One region of the Stenotrophomonas sp. YJH_SMC_110 genome, then DNA from elsewhere that is predicted to be linked to it. Evidence: predicted binding sites of a transcription regulator. Region 1 holds the regulator's gene; each other region holds the start of a gene.
The links. The regulator HrcA, encoded in region 1, represses chaperone genes, less so after heat shock. The targets are predictions, from matches to a motif close to TTNGCACTCNNNNNNNNNGAGTGCNAA.
Positions count from the first base shown of each region.

Region 2: the regulator HrcA is predicted to act here: its motif matches at 4,683-4,709, upstream of rpoH (RNA polymerase sigma factor RpoH).
Region 3: the regulator HrcA is predicted to act here: its motif matches at 4,400-4,426, upstream of AC5P6H_RS02735 (co-chaperone GroES).

Region 1 is NZ_JCAFSM010000003.1:312,415-317,953, reverse strand. It holds gene AC5P6H_RS08585 (SGNH/GDSL hydrolase family protein) at 1-1,111, opposite strand, end outside; gene AC5P6H_RS08580 (LysR family transcriptional regulator) at 1,209-2,126, shown strand; gene recN (DNA repair protein RecN) at 2,237-3,898, opposite strand; gene hrcA (heat-inducible transcriptional repressor HrcA) at 4,014-5,078, shown strand; gene grpE (nucleotide exchange factor GrpE) at 5,142-5,539, shown strand, end outside.
Region 2 is NZ_JCAFSM010000001.1:657,822-663,360, reverse strand. It holds gene rhlB (ATP-dependent RNA helicase RhlB) at 1-1,066, shown strand, start outside; gene ftsE (cell division ATP-binding protein FtsE) at 1,245-1,931, shown strand; gene ftsX (permease-like cell division protein FtsX) at 1,935-2,882, shown strand; gene AC5P6H_RS02935 (response regulator) at 2,890-3,732, shown strand; gene ung (uracil-DNA glycosylase) at 3,729-4,442, shown strand; gene rpoH (RNA polymerase sigma factor RpoH) at 4,721-5,539, shown strand, end outside.
Region 3 is NZ_JCAFSM010000001.1:616,776-622,314, forward strand. It holds gene AC5P6H_RS02715 (retropepsin-like aspartic protease) at 1-270, shown strand, start outside; gene AC5P6H_RS02720 (serine hydrolase domain-containing protein) at 338-1,501, shown strand; gene AC5P6H_RS02725 (DUF6445 family protein) at 1,590-2,201, opposite strand; gene groL (chaperonin GroEL) at 2,335-3,984, opposite strand; gene AC5P6H_RS02735 (co-chaperone GroES) at 4,066-4,353, opposite strand; gene AC5P6H_RS02740 (endonuclease) at 4,665-5,539, shown strand, end outside.

The DNA.
Region 1 (5,539 bases):
GTGACGGATCGGCCGGGTCGCGCAGCGCCGCGTCCAGGTCGATCACCGCGTCGAACGGGCTGTTGCTGCGCAGCCATGCATTGAGCTGTTGGCGCAGGGCCTCCTTGTCCGGGTGGTAGTAGTCGTCCAGCGGCGTGCCGGGCAGGGCGCCCGCGAACGGCATCAGGGTGGCGCCGAATATGCGTAGACCCCGCCGGTGGGCCTGTTCGGCCAGGGCACGATAGCCGGCCTGCAGCTCGGGCAGGCTGGGCCGGGGCTGCGCGCGGGCGAAGGCAGTACCGGGCCAGCTGATGTCGTTGATGCCGATCAGCACGATGACGCTGGCGACGCCGGGCTGATCCAGTGCGTCACGCCGCAGGCGGGCCAGAACCGACTCGCCCATGCCGTCGCTCAGCAGCCGATTGCCGGAAATGCCCGCGTTGACCACCGCGACGCCGCGCGGTGCCAGACGCGCGGCCAGATGGTCGGTCCAGCGCTGGTCCTGGTCGAGGCTGGCGGTGGCGCCGTCGGTGATCGAGTCGCCAATCACCACCACGCTACGCGCACTGGCGGCGGCCTCGACCTCGATCCCGGTGAGGAACAGGCGTGCGGTAGTGGAACTGGCACCCTGCAGGTCGCGCGCCCGGGCCTGATTGCCGCCGGCGATCCAGCTGGTCTGGCGGCCGTCCCAATGGAACGTCTGCACCGGCGTCGGCCCCGGCACGAAGACGCTGACCTGCAGCGCCTGGTGGTCTTCCGTGGCCACCGCCAGCGGATCGCTCAGCCGTTCCTGACCGGCACCGATCAACACCCCGGGCTGGCCGTCGAAGCTGAGCGGTTGCGGGGTGGCGCCCGCGGCCACGCTGGCCGCCCCGATCCGCAGCGGCTGGGTGCCGTAGGCATTGCTCAGCCGCACCCGCAGCCGGGACCCGCCCAGGCTGATGCGCGCGGTCTGGCGGAAGGTCTGGTCCTGCAGCGCGGCCGGAACCAGGGTCGGGAACAGGAAATCCGCGTCCCAGACCGGTTGCGGGCTGGCCTGCCAGCTGGCGACCCAGTGCGGGGCGGATGCGGCACTGGCGACGCCGGACAGGGCGAGCAGGGCGGTGGCGGTGAGCTGGCTCAAGCGGTTCATCGGGCAATCCAAGGGGGAGGGAACGCCATGGTGATTCCGGGGTTATCTGTGAACTAGACTGCGCATGGACAATCATCTGTGAACTGGATTCATCGTCATGGCGCGACCCGACATCAACCGATCCGGCGAACTGGAAGTGTTCGTGCGGGTGATCGAGACCGGTGGCTTCTCCGCCGCCGCACGCACCCTGGACATGACGCCGTCAGCAGTGAGCAAGCTGGTGGCCCGGCTGGAGCAGCGGCTGGGTACGCGCCTGCTGCAACGCTCCACCCGCCAGCTGCAGCTGACCCCGGAAGGCTGCGCGTTCTACGAGCGCGGCCTGCGCGTGCTGGCCGACCTGGAGGAGGCCGAGCGCTGTGCCAGTGCCCATGCCGAGCCGCGCGGACGGCTGCGGGTCAACTCCAACGTGCCGTTCGGCCAGCATTTCCTGCTGCCGCTGCTGCCGGCATTCCTCGAACGCAACCCGCAGGTAGGCGTGGACCTGACCCTCAATGACGAGGTGATCGACCTGCTTGAGCAGCGCACCGACGTGGCGGTGCGGGCCGGTCCACTGAAGAGCTCCAGCCTGGTGGCGCGGCGGCTGGGTGCGACGCGGATGATGATCGTGGCTGCACCGGCCTACGCGCAGCGGCACGGGCTGCCACGCACTGCCGAGGAGCTGCAGTCGCACAACCGGTTGGATATCGGCCATGCGCGCGCGATGCAGGGCTGGCCATTGTTGCAGGACGGGCGCGAACGCATGCTGCTGCCCAGTGGCAACGCGCGCGCCAGCAACGGCGATGCGCTGCGCCAGCTGGTGCTGGGTGGGCTGGGCATGGCGCGGCTGGCAGCATTCCAGGTGCAGCCGGACATTGCCGCCGGGCGCTTGCTGCCGGTGCTGGAGGACGCCAATCCCGGTGACCTGGAAGAGGTGCACGCGGTGTTCCTGGGGCAGGGCGGCTACCTGCCGCTGCGGGTGCGCGCATTTCTTGATTTCCTGGTGGAGAACGTCGATCTGACGCAGCCACAGGGGTAGTGCCGGCCGCTGGCCGGCAACCTCATGATCTTCATCCACCCGCATCGGGGTGCCGGCCAGCGGCCGGCACTACCGTGCGGAAGCCGAGCCAATGCTCGGCTCGGCCGGCGTTACACCTGCAGCAGCTTGCGTGCGGCGGCGCGCGCTTCCTTGCTCACTTCCACGCCGCCGAGCATGCGCGCCAGTTCTTCCTCGCGCGCCTTGCTGTCCAGCTTTTCCACTGCGCTCTGGGTCATGCCTTCCACCGGGGCCTTGCTGACCCGGTAATGGGCATGGCCCTTCGAGGCGACCTGCGGCAGGTGGGTCACGCACAGCACCTGGCGCTTCTCGCCAAGGGCGCGCAGCTTCTGGCCGACGATGTCCGCCACCGCGCCACCGATGCCGGAGTCGACTTCGTCGAACACCATGGTCGGCACTGCATCCAGGTCCAGCGCGGCCACTTCGATGGCCAGCGAGATGCGCGACAGTTCGCCACCCGAGGCCACCTTGCGCAGGGCACGCGGTGGCTGCCCGGCATTGGCCGCCACCAGGAATTCCACGCGCTCGGCACCCTGCGGGTCGGGCTTGCCGGCGTCCTGCGGTTCCAGCTCGATCAGGAACTGGCCGCCGCCCATGCCCAGCTCGGCGATGATGCCGGTGGTGGTGGCCGACAGCTCGGCAGCGGCGGCGCGGCGGCTGGCGGTCAGCAGCCCGGCCTGCACGCGCCACGCCGCAGCGGCCTTGTCGATCTCGCCGGCGAGGCGCTGCAGGCGTTCGTCAGCACCACGCAGCTGTTCCACTTCGGCGTGCATGCGCTCGCGCTGCGCGCCCAGCTCGTCCATCGGCACACGGTGCTTGCGGGCCAAGTCGTGCAGGCGGCCGAGGCGACGCTCGTTCTCCTCGAACTGTTCCGGGTCGGCGTCGAGGTCGTCATGCACGCGGTCCAGCAGCGACAGGGCTTCGTGCAGCTGGATCGAGGCGTTTTCGATCAGGCCGTCGACCTCGCCCAGGCGCGGGTCGTGTTCGATCAGGCGCGACAGCTCGTGGCGCACCTGCTGCAGCAGGTCCAGCGCGGAACTGCCGTCGTCGCCATTGAGCTGGTTGCTGGCCGCCTGGCAGGCACTCAGCAGGGCACTGGCATGGGCCTGGCGGCGGTGGCTGGCGCCCAGCGCGGCAATCGACTCCGGTTCCAGGTCTTCGCGGTCCAGTTCGCGCAGCTGGTGCTCCAGGAAGCCGATCCGGTCACTGACGTCGCCCTGCTGCGACAGCGCCAGCGATTCATCGACCAGCGCCTGCCAGGCCGCAGCGGCGCGGCGCACCTGGCGGCGCTCGTCCTCGTTGCCGGCATAGGCGTCCAGCAGGGCCAGCTGCGACGGGCGCGTCAGCAGGGCCTGCTGTTCGTGCTGGCCGTGGATCTCCACCAGCAACGAGGCCAGGTCGCCCAGCTGGGCCAGGGTCACCGGGCGGCCGTTGATCCAGGCCCGCGAGCCGCCATCGGCACGGATCACGCGGCGCAGCTGGCACTGCTCCTCGTCGTCCAGCTCGTTGTCGGCCAGCCACTGGCGCGCGGCCTGCAGCTGGTCCAGCGCGAACTCGGCCGACAGCTCGGCGCGCGCGGCGCCGTGGCGGACCACGCCGCTGTCGGCGCGCAGGCCGGACAGGAAGCCCAGCGCGTCGACCATCAGTGACTTGCCGGCGCCGGTCTCGCCTGAAACCACGGTCATGCCTGGCCCGAACTCCAGTTCGGTGGCGCGGACGACGGCGAAATCCTTGATCGAAAGATGTCTGAGCATGGGTAAGGGGGTGTCAGCAGCCGCGCAACGCTAGCACGCGGGCGCGGGAGGTCCAATGACTTGCCAAGGTGATCCGCCGCCATTATCTAGTGTCCGTGTCTCACAGGTTGATTCCATGCACGGTTCTCCCGACCAGCTTGCCCCGCGTGCGCGCCATCTGCTGCGCACGCTGATCGCGCGTTACATCCAGGACGGTGAGCCGGTCGGCTCGCAGACGCTGGCGCGCGTGGCCGGGCTGGAGGTCAGTCCGGCCACCATCCGCAACATCCTGGGTGACCTGGAAGACCTGGGGCTGCTGGCTTCGCCGCACACCTCGGCCGGGCGCGTCCCGACCGCACATGGCTACCGGGTGTTCGTCGACAGCCTGCTGCAGATGCAGCCGCCGGGCGAAGGCGAGCTGGCCCGGCTGCGCCAGGAACTGGCCGGCGGCGGCAGCACCCAGGCCCTGCTTGGCAGCGCCTCGGAGCTGCTGTCGGCGATGAGCCACTTCGTCGGCGTGGTCAGCGCCCCGCGGCGCGAGCAGTTCGCGTTCCGCCAGATCGATTTCGTGGCGCTGGACGGGCGCCGGGTGCTGGCGATCCTGGTGTTCGCCGACAACGAGGTGCAGAACCGGGTCATCGAGACCCGCCAGGAGTTCGCGCCGGGCCAGCTGGAACAGGTCGCCAACTACCTCAACGCGCATTTCGCCGGCCTGCCGATGGCCGAGATCCGCACCCGCCTGCTGCTGGAACTGCGTGATGCCCGTTCGGAGCTGGAGCAGCTGCTGGCGCACAGCATCGAGCTGGCCGAGCAGGCCCTGCAGCCGGCGGCCGACGACATGCTGGTGGCCGGGCAGACCCGTCTGATGGGGGTGCAGGACCTGTCCGACCTGGAGCGGCTGCGCGAGCTGTTCGAGCTGTTCTCCAGCAAGCGGGAGATCCTGCAGCTGCTGGAGCGGACCATCCAGGCGCCCGGCGTGCGCATCTTCATCGGCGAGGAGACCGGGATGATGCCGCTGCAGGGCGTCTCGCTGGTCACTGCCCCTTACACGGCCAATGGCCAGGTGCTGGGCGTGCTGGGCGTGATCGGCCCCAAGCGGATGGCCTACGACCGGATGATCCCGCTGGTCCAGGCTACTGCCGATGTACTCGGCGCGGCGTTTTCGCCAGCCGGGCGCACTCCTGGAACATCCGACGCTTGAAACGCAGCATCCCGCCCACACTAGGGTGGGTGGAGGCGGAGACTGACCGCCAGGGACCCAGACATGAACCACGAACATCCAGATATCGAATCCCAGCAGACTGCCGCCGATGCGGCCGCCGCCGCCGGCGTCAACGACGAAGTGGAGCGCCTGCGCGCCGAGGTCGAGCAGATCAAGGCCGATGCGCTGCGTGAGCGCGCCGACCTCGAGAACCAGCGCAAGCGCGTTGCCCGTGACATCGAGCAGGCCCGCAAGTTCGCCAACGAGAAGCTGCTGGGCGAGCTGCTGCCGGTGTTCGACAGCCTGGATGCCGGCTTGAAGGCGGCCGGCGATGACCCGCATCCGCTGCGCGAGGGCCTGGAGCTGACCTACAAGCAGCTGCTGAAGGTTGCCGCCGACAACGGGCTGGTCCTGCTGGACCCGATCGGCCAGCCGTTCAACCCGGAACACCACCAGGCCAT
Region 2 (5,539 bases), on a different contig from region 1:
GCTGGTGGTCGAAGCCGAGACCATCACCGCTGCGCGCGTGCGCCAGCGCATCTATTTCCCGGCCGACGACGAGAAGATCCCGCTGCTGCTGGGCCTGCTGTCGCGCAGTGAAGGCGCGCGCACCATGGTGTTCGTCAATACCAAGGTGTTCGTCGAGCGCGTCGCCCGCTCGCTGGAAAAGGCCGGCTACCGCGTCGGCGTGCTGTCCGGCGACGTGCCGCAGAAGAAGCGTGAGAGCCTGCTCAACCGCTTCCAGAAGGGCCAGCTAGAAATCCTGGTGGCCACCGACGTGGCCGCGCGTGGCCTGCACATCGACGGCATCAAGTACGTCTACAACTACGACCTGCCGTTCGACGCCGAAGACTACGTGCACCGCATCGGTCGTACCGCGCGCCTGGGCGAAGAGGGTGATGCGATCAGCTTCGCCTGCGAACGCTACGCGATGGGCCTGCCGGACATCGAGGCCTACATCGAGCAGAAGATCCCGTCCGAGCCGGTCACCAAGGAACTGTTGACGCCGCTGCCGCGCCCGGAACGCCCGGCCCCGGCTGCTGGCGAGGAAGGTGAGGAGAACGAGAGCGTCGGCCAGATCTTCCGTGAAGCGCGCGAAGCCCGCGCCGCTGAAGAAGAGCGCCGTGGTGGTGGTCGCAGTGGGGGCCGCTCCGGCGGTGGCCGTGGCGAGCGTCGCGACGGTGAGCGCAGCGGCGAGCGCCGTTCGCGTGGCCCGCGCAAGCCGCGCGTGGAAGGCGAGCAGGTTGCAGCTGCCCCGGCCGAAGGTGCTGAAGCCGCTGTCGCCCAGGCTCCGCGTCCGCCGCGCCCGCCCCGCGCCGAGGGCGCGCCGGAAGGTGCCGTGGATGGCGAGCGCAAGCCGCGCAAGCGCCGTCGTCGTCGCCACGGCCGTCCGGTCGAGGGTGGCGAGGGCGTGCAGGCCAACGCCGGCAACGGCGCCAGCCCGGTGACCCCGGTGCAGGTGGTGGCCAAGCCGGTGCGCACGGCGGCCGACAGCGGCGATTCGTTCCTGACCCGCATCGGCCGCAAGATCCGCCGGATGCTGTCGGGCAGCTGATCGGCGCTGCCGATCAGCAGGTAGCCCCCGACCGTTGGTCGGGTGACCTTGACCGGTGTGCCGACCAACGGTCGGCACCCACCCTGGCAGGCAACCCACACAGCTGCCGGCCAGCGGCCGGCACTACCTATCGCGCGACCGTCTCCACGAGGTCGCGCCGCTCCTGCATAATCGGGGCATGAGTGTCCTGCGCTTCGACAATGTCAGCAAACAGTACGCCGGTGGCCACGAGGCGCTGATCGATGTCAGCTTCGAGGTCGCGCCGGGCGAGATGCTGTTCGTCACCGGCCATTCCGGTGCGGGCAAGAGCACCCTGCTCAAGTTGATCCACCTCGACGAGCGGCCCAGCCGCGGCGCGGTGGTGTTCGACGAGCGCAACCTGCTGAAGGTGCGCGGCGGCGACGTGCCCCGCCACCGACGCGCGGTGGGCGCGGTCTACCAGGACCACCGGCTGCTGATGGACCGCTCGATCGCCGAGAACGTGGCGCTGCCGCTGATCCTGCGCGGCACCCGCCGTGGCGACATCAGCAAGCGCGTGCGCTCGGTGCTGGAGCGGATGGGCCTGGGCCATCGCGAGAAGGCGCTGCCCTCGCAGCTGTCGGCCGGCGAGCAGCAGCGCGTGGGCATCGCCCGCGCCATCGTCGGCGAGCCCAAGCTGCTGGTGGCCGATGAGCCGACCGGCAACCTCGACCCGACCCTGGCGGCGGAGATCATGGCCCTGTTCGCCGAGCTGCCCTCGCGCGGCACCAGCGTGCTGGTGGTCAGCCACGACCTGCCGCTGCTGCGCCGCATGCGCAAGCGCGTGCTGATCCTCGACCATGGCCGGCTGGTGGATGACATCTCGCCGCAGGACCTGGCGGAGTAACCGATGGCGAAGAACGAAAACAGCGAAGCCGCCGCCCCCTCGCGCGTGGGCGTCTGGTTCCAGCACCACGTGCACAGCGTGGTGTTCAGCCTGGGCCGCGCCTGCCGCAAGCCATGGGCGACCCTGCTGACGGTGATGGTCATGGCGCTGGCGCTGGCGCTGCCGCTGGGCCTGTCGATCGCGCTGGACAACCTCAAGCAGTTCGCCGGCAGCGTGCAGCAGTCGCGCGACATCAACGTGTTCCTGAAGGGCAACGTCGATGCACCCGGCGCGCTGCGCCTGGCCGGCCAGCTGCGCGACCGCGACGACGTGGCCGAAGTGAACGTGCGCACGCCCGAGCAGGGCCTGCAGGAACTGCGCGATGCCGGCCTGGGTGAGGCGATCGACGCACTCAACGACAATCCGCTGCCTTCGCTGCTGGTGATCACTCCCGGCCAGGGCAAGGACGACGCACGCCTGGCGCGCGCGCTGGAAAGCCTGCCCGAGGCCGATCTGGTGCAGCACGATGCGCTGTGGCGCCAGCGCCTGGATGCCTGGCTTGCCTTCGGTGCGCGGCTGGTGCAGGTGCTGTCGGTCCTGCTCGGCGCAGGTGCCGCGCTGGTGGTCGGCAACACGGTGCGCCTGGACATCCAGGCCCGCCGCGAAGAGATCGGCGTGTTGCAGCTGCTGGGCGCCAGCGATGGCTTCATCCGTCGTCCCTTCCTGTACCTGGGCGCGTGGTACGGGCTGGGCGCCGGCGCGGTGGCGCTGGGCCTGATCGGGGCGGCCGGTGCCGCGCTGCGCGTGCCGCTGGCCGAACTCTCGCGCAGCTATGGCAGCCCGTTCGTGCTGCACGGCCTGGACCTGCTGCACGGTGGCCTGGTCCTGCTCGGCACGCTGCTGCTGGGCTGGCTGGGCGCCTGGCTGGTCACCGGCCACTTCCTCCGCCAGACCCGCCCGACCGACACCTGAGACCGGCATGCAACCGCAAGCGCTGAAACACCTTGAAGGGCCCGCGACGCGGGTGATGGTGGTCGATGGCTCGAAGCTGGTGCGCAAGCTGATCGCCGACGTCCTGCAGCGTGACCTGCCGGGCGTGGAGGTGATCGGCTGCGACAGCATCGAGGACGCACAGCAGGCGCTGGCACAGGGGCCGGTGGACCTGGTGACGACCTCGCTGACCCTGCGCGATGGCGACGGCCTGGCGCTGGCGCGGATGGTGCGCGAAGCGGCCGGCCAGGCCTATGTGCCGGTGATCGTGGTCTCCGGCGATGCCCAGCAGCACCTGGAGCAGCGCCGCTTCACCGAGTACGTCACCGACTATTTCGACAAATCGCTCGGCCATGAAGCACTGGCGACCTTCATCCGCGGCTACGTGCAGCCGCAGACCATCCCCGGTGCCACCATCCTCTATATCGAGGACAGCCGCGTGGTGGCCGAGGCCACCAAGCGCATGCTGGAACGCCAGCAGTTGAACGTGCTGCACGTGGTCAGCGCCGAAGAAGCGTTCACCCTGCTCACCGCCGAGTCGCTGGGCCGCAGTCGCCACCGCATCGACCTGGTGCTGACCGACGTCACCCTGAAGGGCGAACTGAGCGGTCGCGACGTGGTGCAGCGCGTGCGCGTGGATTTCGGCTACGGCAAGCGCCGCCTGCCGGTGCTGGTGATGACCGGCGATGGCAACCCGCACAACCAGACCGGGCTGCTGCAGTCCGGTGCCAACGACCTGGTGCTCAAGCCGATCGAAGAACGGCTGCTGGTCACCAAGGTGCTGTTCCAGCTGAGGCTGGCCCGATTGAACGATGGACCTCTGTTGCGATGATGGATGAAGTAGCCGACACCCCGACGATCCAGCTGGAACCGAGCTGGAAGCAGCATGTCGGCGATTACCTGTTGCAGCCGCAGATGCGCGAGCTGTCCAGCTTCCTGCGCCAGCGCAAGGCCAGTGGCGCGGCGGTGTTCCCGCCCGGCCCGCAGATCTTCGCCGCGTTCGACGCCACGCCGTTCGAGCAGGTGAAGGTGGTGATCCTCGGGCAGGACCCGTACCACGGTCGCGGCCAGGCACATGGCCTGAGTTTCTCGGTGCCGCCGGGCGTGCCGGTGCCGCCGTCGCTGCTGAACATCTACAAGGAGATCGAGAGCGATCTCGGTATCCCGCGTCCGGACCACGGTTGCCTGATTCCGTGGGCGCAGCGTGGCGTGCTGCTGCTCAATGCGGTACTGACGGTGGAAGAGGGCAAGGCCGGTGCGCACCAGGGTCGTGGCTGGGAAGGCTTCACCGACCACGTGGTGGATGTGCTCAACCGCGAGCGCGAAGGGCTGGTGTTCATGCTCTGGGGCGCCTATGCGCAGCAGAAGGGCAAGGTGATCGACACCCGCCGCCATCGCGTGCTGAAGTCGCCGCATCCGTCGCCGCTTTCGGCCCATCGGGGCTTCCTCGGCTGTCGTCATTTCTCGATGGCCAACGAGTACCTGCAGCGCCGCGGCCAAGCCCCGATCGACTGGTCGCTGCCGCCGCGCTCGGCACTCTGAGGGCCGGCGGGCCGCTGGGCCTGAATACCGGGCAACGTTCCCGGGCCTGAATGGGCCTTCAGAACGGCCCGTTCAGCTCCGCTTGACCGGAATCGGCCGCTTTACGGCAGGTAATTGCTTGAATTCCAAGGGATTGTGAATCCCGAAAAGCATGCTCGCCACTGTCATCAAATCGCGCTACGGTAGGGCTCTGTTTGGGACCAGTGTTGCATCAATGGGATGCTGGAACTTTTTCCTCCTTTAGCAGTCCAAATCCCGGACTGCTAAGATGGGTGCCTATGAGCCAGAACACCTCTACTGCCCTTGTGGCAAACAATCTCCCGATTCCCAGTGCGCTCGGTTCGCTGGACGCCTACATCGGTGCCGTGCACCAGATCCCGGTGCTGTCGGTCGATGACGAACAGGACCTGGCCCGTCGCTTCCGCGACGGCAACGATCTGGACGCCGCCCGTGAGCTGGTGCATTCGCACCTGCGCTTCGTGGTGCACGTGGCCCGCGGCTACAACGGCTACGGCCTTGCCCTGGGCGACCTGATCCAGGAAGGCAACATCGGCCTGATGAAGGCGGTCAAGCGCTTCGACCCGGACATGGGCGTGCGCCTGGTCTCCTTCGCGGTGCACTGGATCCGTGCCGAGATGCACGAGTTCATCCTGAAGAACTGGCGCATCGTGAAGGTCGCCACCACCAAGGCGCAGCGCAAGCTGTTCTTCAACCTGCGCAAGTCGAAGACGCGCCTGGGCTGGATGAACGCGGCTGAGGTGAGCGCGGTGGCCAAGGACCTGAACGTGTCCGAGCGCGAGGTCATGGAAATGGAGTCGCGCCTGTCGGGTCGCGATATCGGGTTCGATGCGCCGGCCGACGAGGACAACGAACACGCACCGCCGTCGCCGGCTGCGTTCCTGGTTGCCGATGACGAAGACCCGTCGATGGCCTACGAACGTGCCGACAGCGAAGACAACCAGATGCAGCTGCTGCGCGAAGGCCTGGCGGAACTGGATGCCCGCTCGCGCGACATCATCCGCCGCCGCTGGCTGGACGCGGACAGCAAGGTGACGCTGCAGGAACTGGCCGACGAGTACGGCGTGTCGGCCGAGCGC
Region 3 (5,539 bases), on a different contig from region 1:
GACGCGCGGGTGCGGGTGCGTGAAAAGGGCACCGAAGGCCTGGGCGGCGGCAAGCAGGCAACCTGGCTGTACACCCTGCCCGGCATGACCGGCGGCGGCTGGCAGCACCCGTCGATGGAGGTCCGCATCAGCGAACTGCCGGTGTTCAAGGCGATCGGCCTGGAGGGCCGGCCGGCGCTGATCCTCGGTGCCGATGCAATGCGCGGCGGCCAGGTGGACATCGGTGCCGGCGCGGCGCGGATCTGCCTGCGCCGGCCGCAGGCCGGCTGACATCTGGCGATGACGCCAGCGGCAGCCCGGCGTAGCATCACCGTGCGCCCCACCAGGAGTTCCACGCATGTGCCGTGCCACCCTGATGTTGCTGACGCTGCTCCCGCTGGCGGTACTGGCCGCGCCGCCACCCGTGCCCTCGCCCACTCGCATCGATGCCGAAGCACGGCGGCTGATGCAGGCGGCCCATGCGCGCGGGATGGCGCTGGCGGTGATCGATGACGGCAAGGTGGTGCATGTGGCCGCCTACGGTGAACGCAACGCCGCAGGCGAGCCGCTGCGCACCGACACCGTGATGTATGCCGCATCGCTCACCAAGATGGCCTTCGGCCACCTGGTCGCACAGCTGGCGCAGGACGGGGTGATCGATCTGGATGCCAGCATCGCCACAGCTCTGGACGTGCCGCTGCCAGACTACCCGCCCGAACCGAAAAAGTACGCCGACTACAGCGTGCTGGCGAGTGATGCACGCTGGCGCCGGCTCACGCCCCGAAAGCTGCTGAATCACGCCAGCGGCTTTGCCAACTTCGGCTTTCTCGAACCGGATGGCCGGTTGAAGTTCCACTTCGAGCCCGGCAGCCGCTACGGCTATTCCGGCGAGGGCCTGATCCTGCTGCAGTTCGTGATCGAACGTGGGCGACTGGGCGAGGATGTGGGTGCGTTGATGCAGCAGCGCGTGTTCGATCGCTTCGGCATGGCGCGCACCAGCATGTCGTGGCGCGCGGATTTCGCCGGCAACCTGGCCGATGGCTGGACCGTCGAAGGCAATACAGAGCCGCACGATCAACGCAGCCGTGTGCGGGCGGCAGGATCGATGGATACCACCATCACCGACATGGCCCACTTCGCCGCCGGTTATGTGCGCGGCGATGGGCTGTCTGCGGCAATGCGCAGGGAACTGGTGCGGCCGCAGCTGCCGATCACCACCGCCAGCCAGTTCCCAACGCTGCAGCCGGAGCTGCCCGTTGCGCAGCAGCACCGGGATCTGGCCGCGGGCCTGGGCGTGGTGACCTTCCGTGGCCCCCAGGGTGCAGGCTTCTACAAGGGCGGCCACGACGATGCGGTCGGCAACACCCTGGTGTGCATCGAGCGGCACAAACGCTGCGTGGTGATCCTGGGCAACGATGTACGGGCCGAGGCCACCTTCCCGGCACTGGTGGCGTTCGTGCTGGGTGATACCGGCGTGCCATGGCAGTGGGAGTACGGCGCGGCGAAGGCCTTCATCGAATGACGGTGCGATGATCCCTGGGCGGGGAGTGCGGATGGGAGCAACCATGCATGGCGTGTGGATCCACCTCACGCGTGGATGCCTGATCCGCTCAGCGCGCCTGCTCGAAGAACATCAGGTACACCAGCCGGCCATTCTCCTGGCGGTCGCCGAACGCTGGCCCGGCGGTATGCCAGAACCAGGGCCGCAGCAGCACCAGCCGGTTGAAACGCATCGGGATGCGCATGGTCATTTCCCACTGGCTGTCGTCGTTGCTGTCGCGCTCGATGATGTCACGATGCATGTCGCCGCCGTTGGCATAGCCCAATGCGGCCAGCTCCGCTGCATCCAGGGCCATGCGCTCGGTGCCGGTACGGCGGTGGCGGAAGAACTCGGTGCCGCCCTCGCAGTGCTCCGGTGCACTCAGGTAGAGGATGCCCGACCAGTGCGAGTGATCGGCGTGCACCTTGGCGCGGCCGGTGTCACCGGCCAGGGTAAGGCGGAACTTGCCGTGCGACTGCAGTGGGTTGACCGGCCGCAGCGGTTCGTTGACCAGCCGCGAGACCGCGCCGGACAGCCCATCCAGTTCCAGCCGCTGCTGCGAATTGCGGCCGGGGAATGCACCCTCCTGCACCGGATAGGTCAGGCCCAGCGCCGCCTGGCGCAGCCCCTGCGCATCGGCAGGAGAAAGGAAGTCGTCGACGACGATGAAGGAGGTAGGCATGGCCACCGAGCGTAGCGATGCGCTGCTGCGGCGGCAACCGGGCAACGAAAAACCCCGCCTTGCGGCGGGGTTCTTCCTTGCATCGGGAGGGCGTGCCGACCAGGGTCGGCAACGACCGCCGGGGGACGTGGACTTAGAAGTCCATGCCGCCCATGCCACCCATGCCGCCCATGCCACCGGCGCCACCCATGGCCGGCTCGTCCTTCTTCGGAGCTTCGGCAACCATGGCTTCGGTGGTGATCATCAGGCCAGCGATCGAGGCGGCGTTCTGCAGCGCCGAACGGGTCACCTTGGTCGGGTCCAGGATGCCGAACTGCAGCATGTCGCCGAACTCGCCGGTGGCGGCGTTGTAACCGAAGCTGCCGGTGCCTTCCTTGACCTTGTTGATGATGACCGACGGCTCGTCACCGGCGTTGGCCACGATCTCGCGCAGCGGGGCTTCCATCGCACGCAGGGCGATCTGGATGCCGTGGTTCTGGTCTTCGTTGGCGCCCTTCAGGCCGGCCAGCGCGGTGATCGCGCGGACCAGGGCAACGCCGCCGCCCGGAACCACGCCTTCTTCAACGGCCGCACGGGTCGCGTGCAGGGCGTCGTCGACGCGATCCTTCTTTTCCTTCATTTCGATTTCGGTCGAGGCGCCGACCTTGATCACGGCAACACCGCCGGCCAGCTTGGCCACGCGTTCCTGCAGCTTCTCGCGGTCGTAATCCGAGGAGGTGTCCTGGATCTGGGTCTTGATCTGCGCCACGCGTGCATCAACGTTGGCCTTGTCGCCGACGCCGTCAATGATGGTGGTGTTCTCCTTGGAGACCTGCACCTTCTTGGCGCGGCCCAGGTCCTTTATGGTGGCCTTCTCCAGCGACAGGCCGACTTCTTCGGAGATCACGGTGCCGCCGGTCAGCACGGCCATGTCTTCCAGCATCGCCTTGCGACGGTCGCCGAAGCCCGGGGCCTTGACGGCCACGACCTTGACGATGCCACGGATGGTGTTGACCACCAGGGTGGCCAGCGCTTCGCCTTCGACTTCCTCGGCCACGATCAGCAGCGGCTTGCCGGCCTTGGCGACGCCTTCCAGCACCGGCAGCAGGTCACGGACGTTGGAGATCTTCTTGTCGTGCAGCAGGATGAACGGGTCATCCAGGTCAGCGGTCTGCGACTGCTGGTTGTTGATGAAGTACGGCGACAGGTAGCCGCGGTCGAACTGCATGCCCTTGACCACGTCCAGCTCGTTGTCCAGGCCCGAGCCTTCTTCAACGGTGATGACGCCTTCCTTGCCGACTTCCTTCATCGCGTCAGCGATGATCTGGCCGATCGACTCGTCCGAGTTGGCCGAGATGGTACCGACCTGGGCGATCGCCTTGTCGTCGGCGGTCGGCTTGGAGATGTTCTTCAGCTCGGCGACGGCGGCCGAGACGGCCTTGTCGATACCGCGCTTGAGGTCCATCGGGTTCATGCCGGCGGCAACGGCCTTGGCGCCTTCGCGGATCAGGGCCTGGGCCAGCACGGTGGCGGTGGTGGTGCCGTCGCCGGCATCGTCGTTGGTGCGCGAAGCAACTTCCTTCACCATCTGCGCGCCCATGTTCTCGAACTTGTCAGCCAGTTCGATCTCCTTGGCGACGGAGACGCCGTCCTTGGTGATGGTCGGCGCGCCGAAGCTCTTTTCCAGCACGACGTTGCGGCCCTTCGGGCCCAGGGTGGCCTTGACGGCATTGGCGAGAACGTTGACGCCGCGCACCATGCGCGAACGGGCGTCTTCACCGAAACGAATATCCTTGGCAGCCATTGCATTTACCTCATTGGTAGCGCCGGACGATGCCCGGCGGCTGGGAGTTTGGGATCAGGTTGAAACAGGTCGCGCCGGGGCTCAGCCGATGACGGCGAGCACGTCGTCTTCGCGCAGGACCTTGTATTCGACGCCTTCGCTCTTGTACGAGCTGCCGGCGTACTGGCCGTAGATGACCTTGTCGCCGACCTTCAGCGACGGCGCGCGCACGTTGCCGTTGTCCAGCGGCTTGCCGGGGCCGACGGCCACGACCTCACCCTTGGTGGACTTTTCCTTGGCCGAGTCGGGGATGACGATGCCACCGGCGGAGATTTCGTCGGCTTCGATCGGCTTGACCACAACGCGGTCGTGCAGCGGCTTGATGCTCATAGGAGACCTCTTAAGTGATTGATTGGTCTAAAAAAGTCCGGCGATGTTAGCACTCACCCCAAGCGAGTGCCAGAACCGCACGTGAAGAAACCCGACAACGTCGGGAGCAGGGCAGAGATGGAGCCCCGCCGCCCCCTTTCAAGGGCGGAATGAAAAAATTTTTCCGCCCGCGCGCCTCGGCCAAGGCGTCGGTCTTGGACAATTTCGGTGACAAGCGTCGCACTGTCAGATATCTGACGTTCATTTACGACAAAGTGTCACTGGATCGGCCTTAGGCTCGGTCAGGCATTCCCAATCACAAGGAGTAGTCGATGCGATTGCTGTCCCCGCTTGCCGCCGCCTGCCTGCTGGCACTGGCCGCCGCGCCGGCCCAGGCCGAGGTTTTCATCAACGAACTGCACTACGACGACAGCACCGCCGCCGGTGACGTCGGCGAAGCCATCGAAGTGGTCGCCACCGCCGGCGAGGACCTGTCCGGCTACCGCCTCTACCTCTACAACGGCAGCAATCCTTCGGCGGCCGCGGTCTACGCCAACAACCCGGTCCCGGCCGGCACCGCCGCCGGCTGCGGCAGCGCGACCATCGCCGTGGTCAACTACCCGACCAACGGCATCCAGAACGGCCCCAACGACGGCATCGCCCTGGTCGATGCCAGCGGCAAGGTGGTCCAGTTCCTCAGCTACGAGGGCGCCATCACCGCCTCCGGTGGCCCTGCCGCCGGCATGACCAGCCAGAACATCCCGGTGGCCGAGACCAACAGCACGGCCGCGGGCACCTCGCTGCAGCTGACCGGCAGCGGCAGCCAGTACACCCACTTCACCTGGGCCGAGTCGGCCAGGCAGACCTTCGGCAGCTGCAACAACGGCCAGACCTTCAGTGGCGGCGGAACCCCGGGCCCGAACACACCGCCGTCGGTCTCCACCACCACCCCGGCGCAGGGCAGCAGCACCTTCCCGGCCGCCGCCGACCTGGAAGTGGTGTTCAGCGAGACGGTGAACCTGGCCAGTGGCGCCTTCGCCCTGAGCTGCGGCACCTCCGGCAGCGTGCCGTTGACCTTCCCGGCCAGCGGCCGCAGCGTGAAGCTGTCCACCAACACTGCGCTGGTGGCCGGTGAGGCCTGCCGCTTCGACATCCGCGCCGCGCGCATCACCGACCTGCAGGGCGCGCACCCGGCCGCCGACAGCCG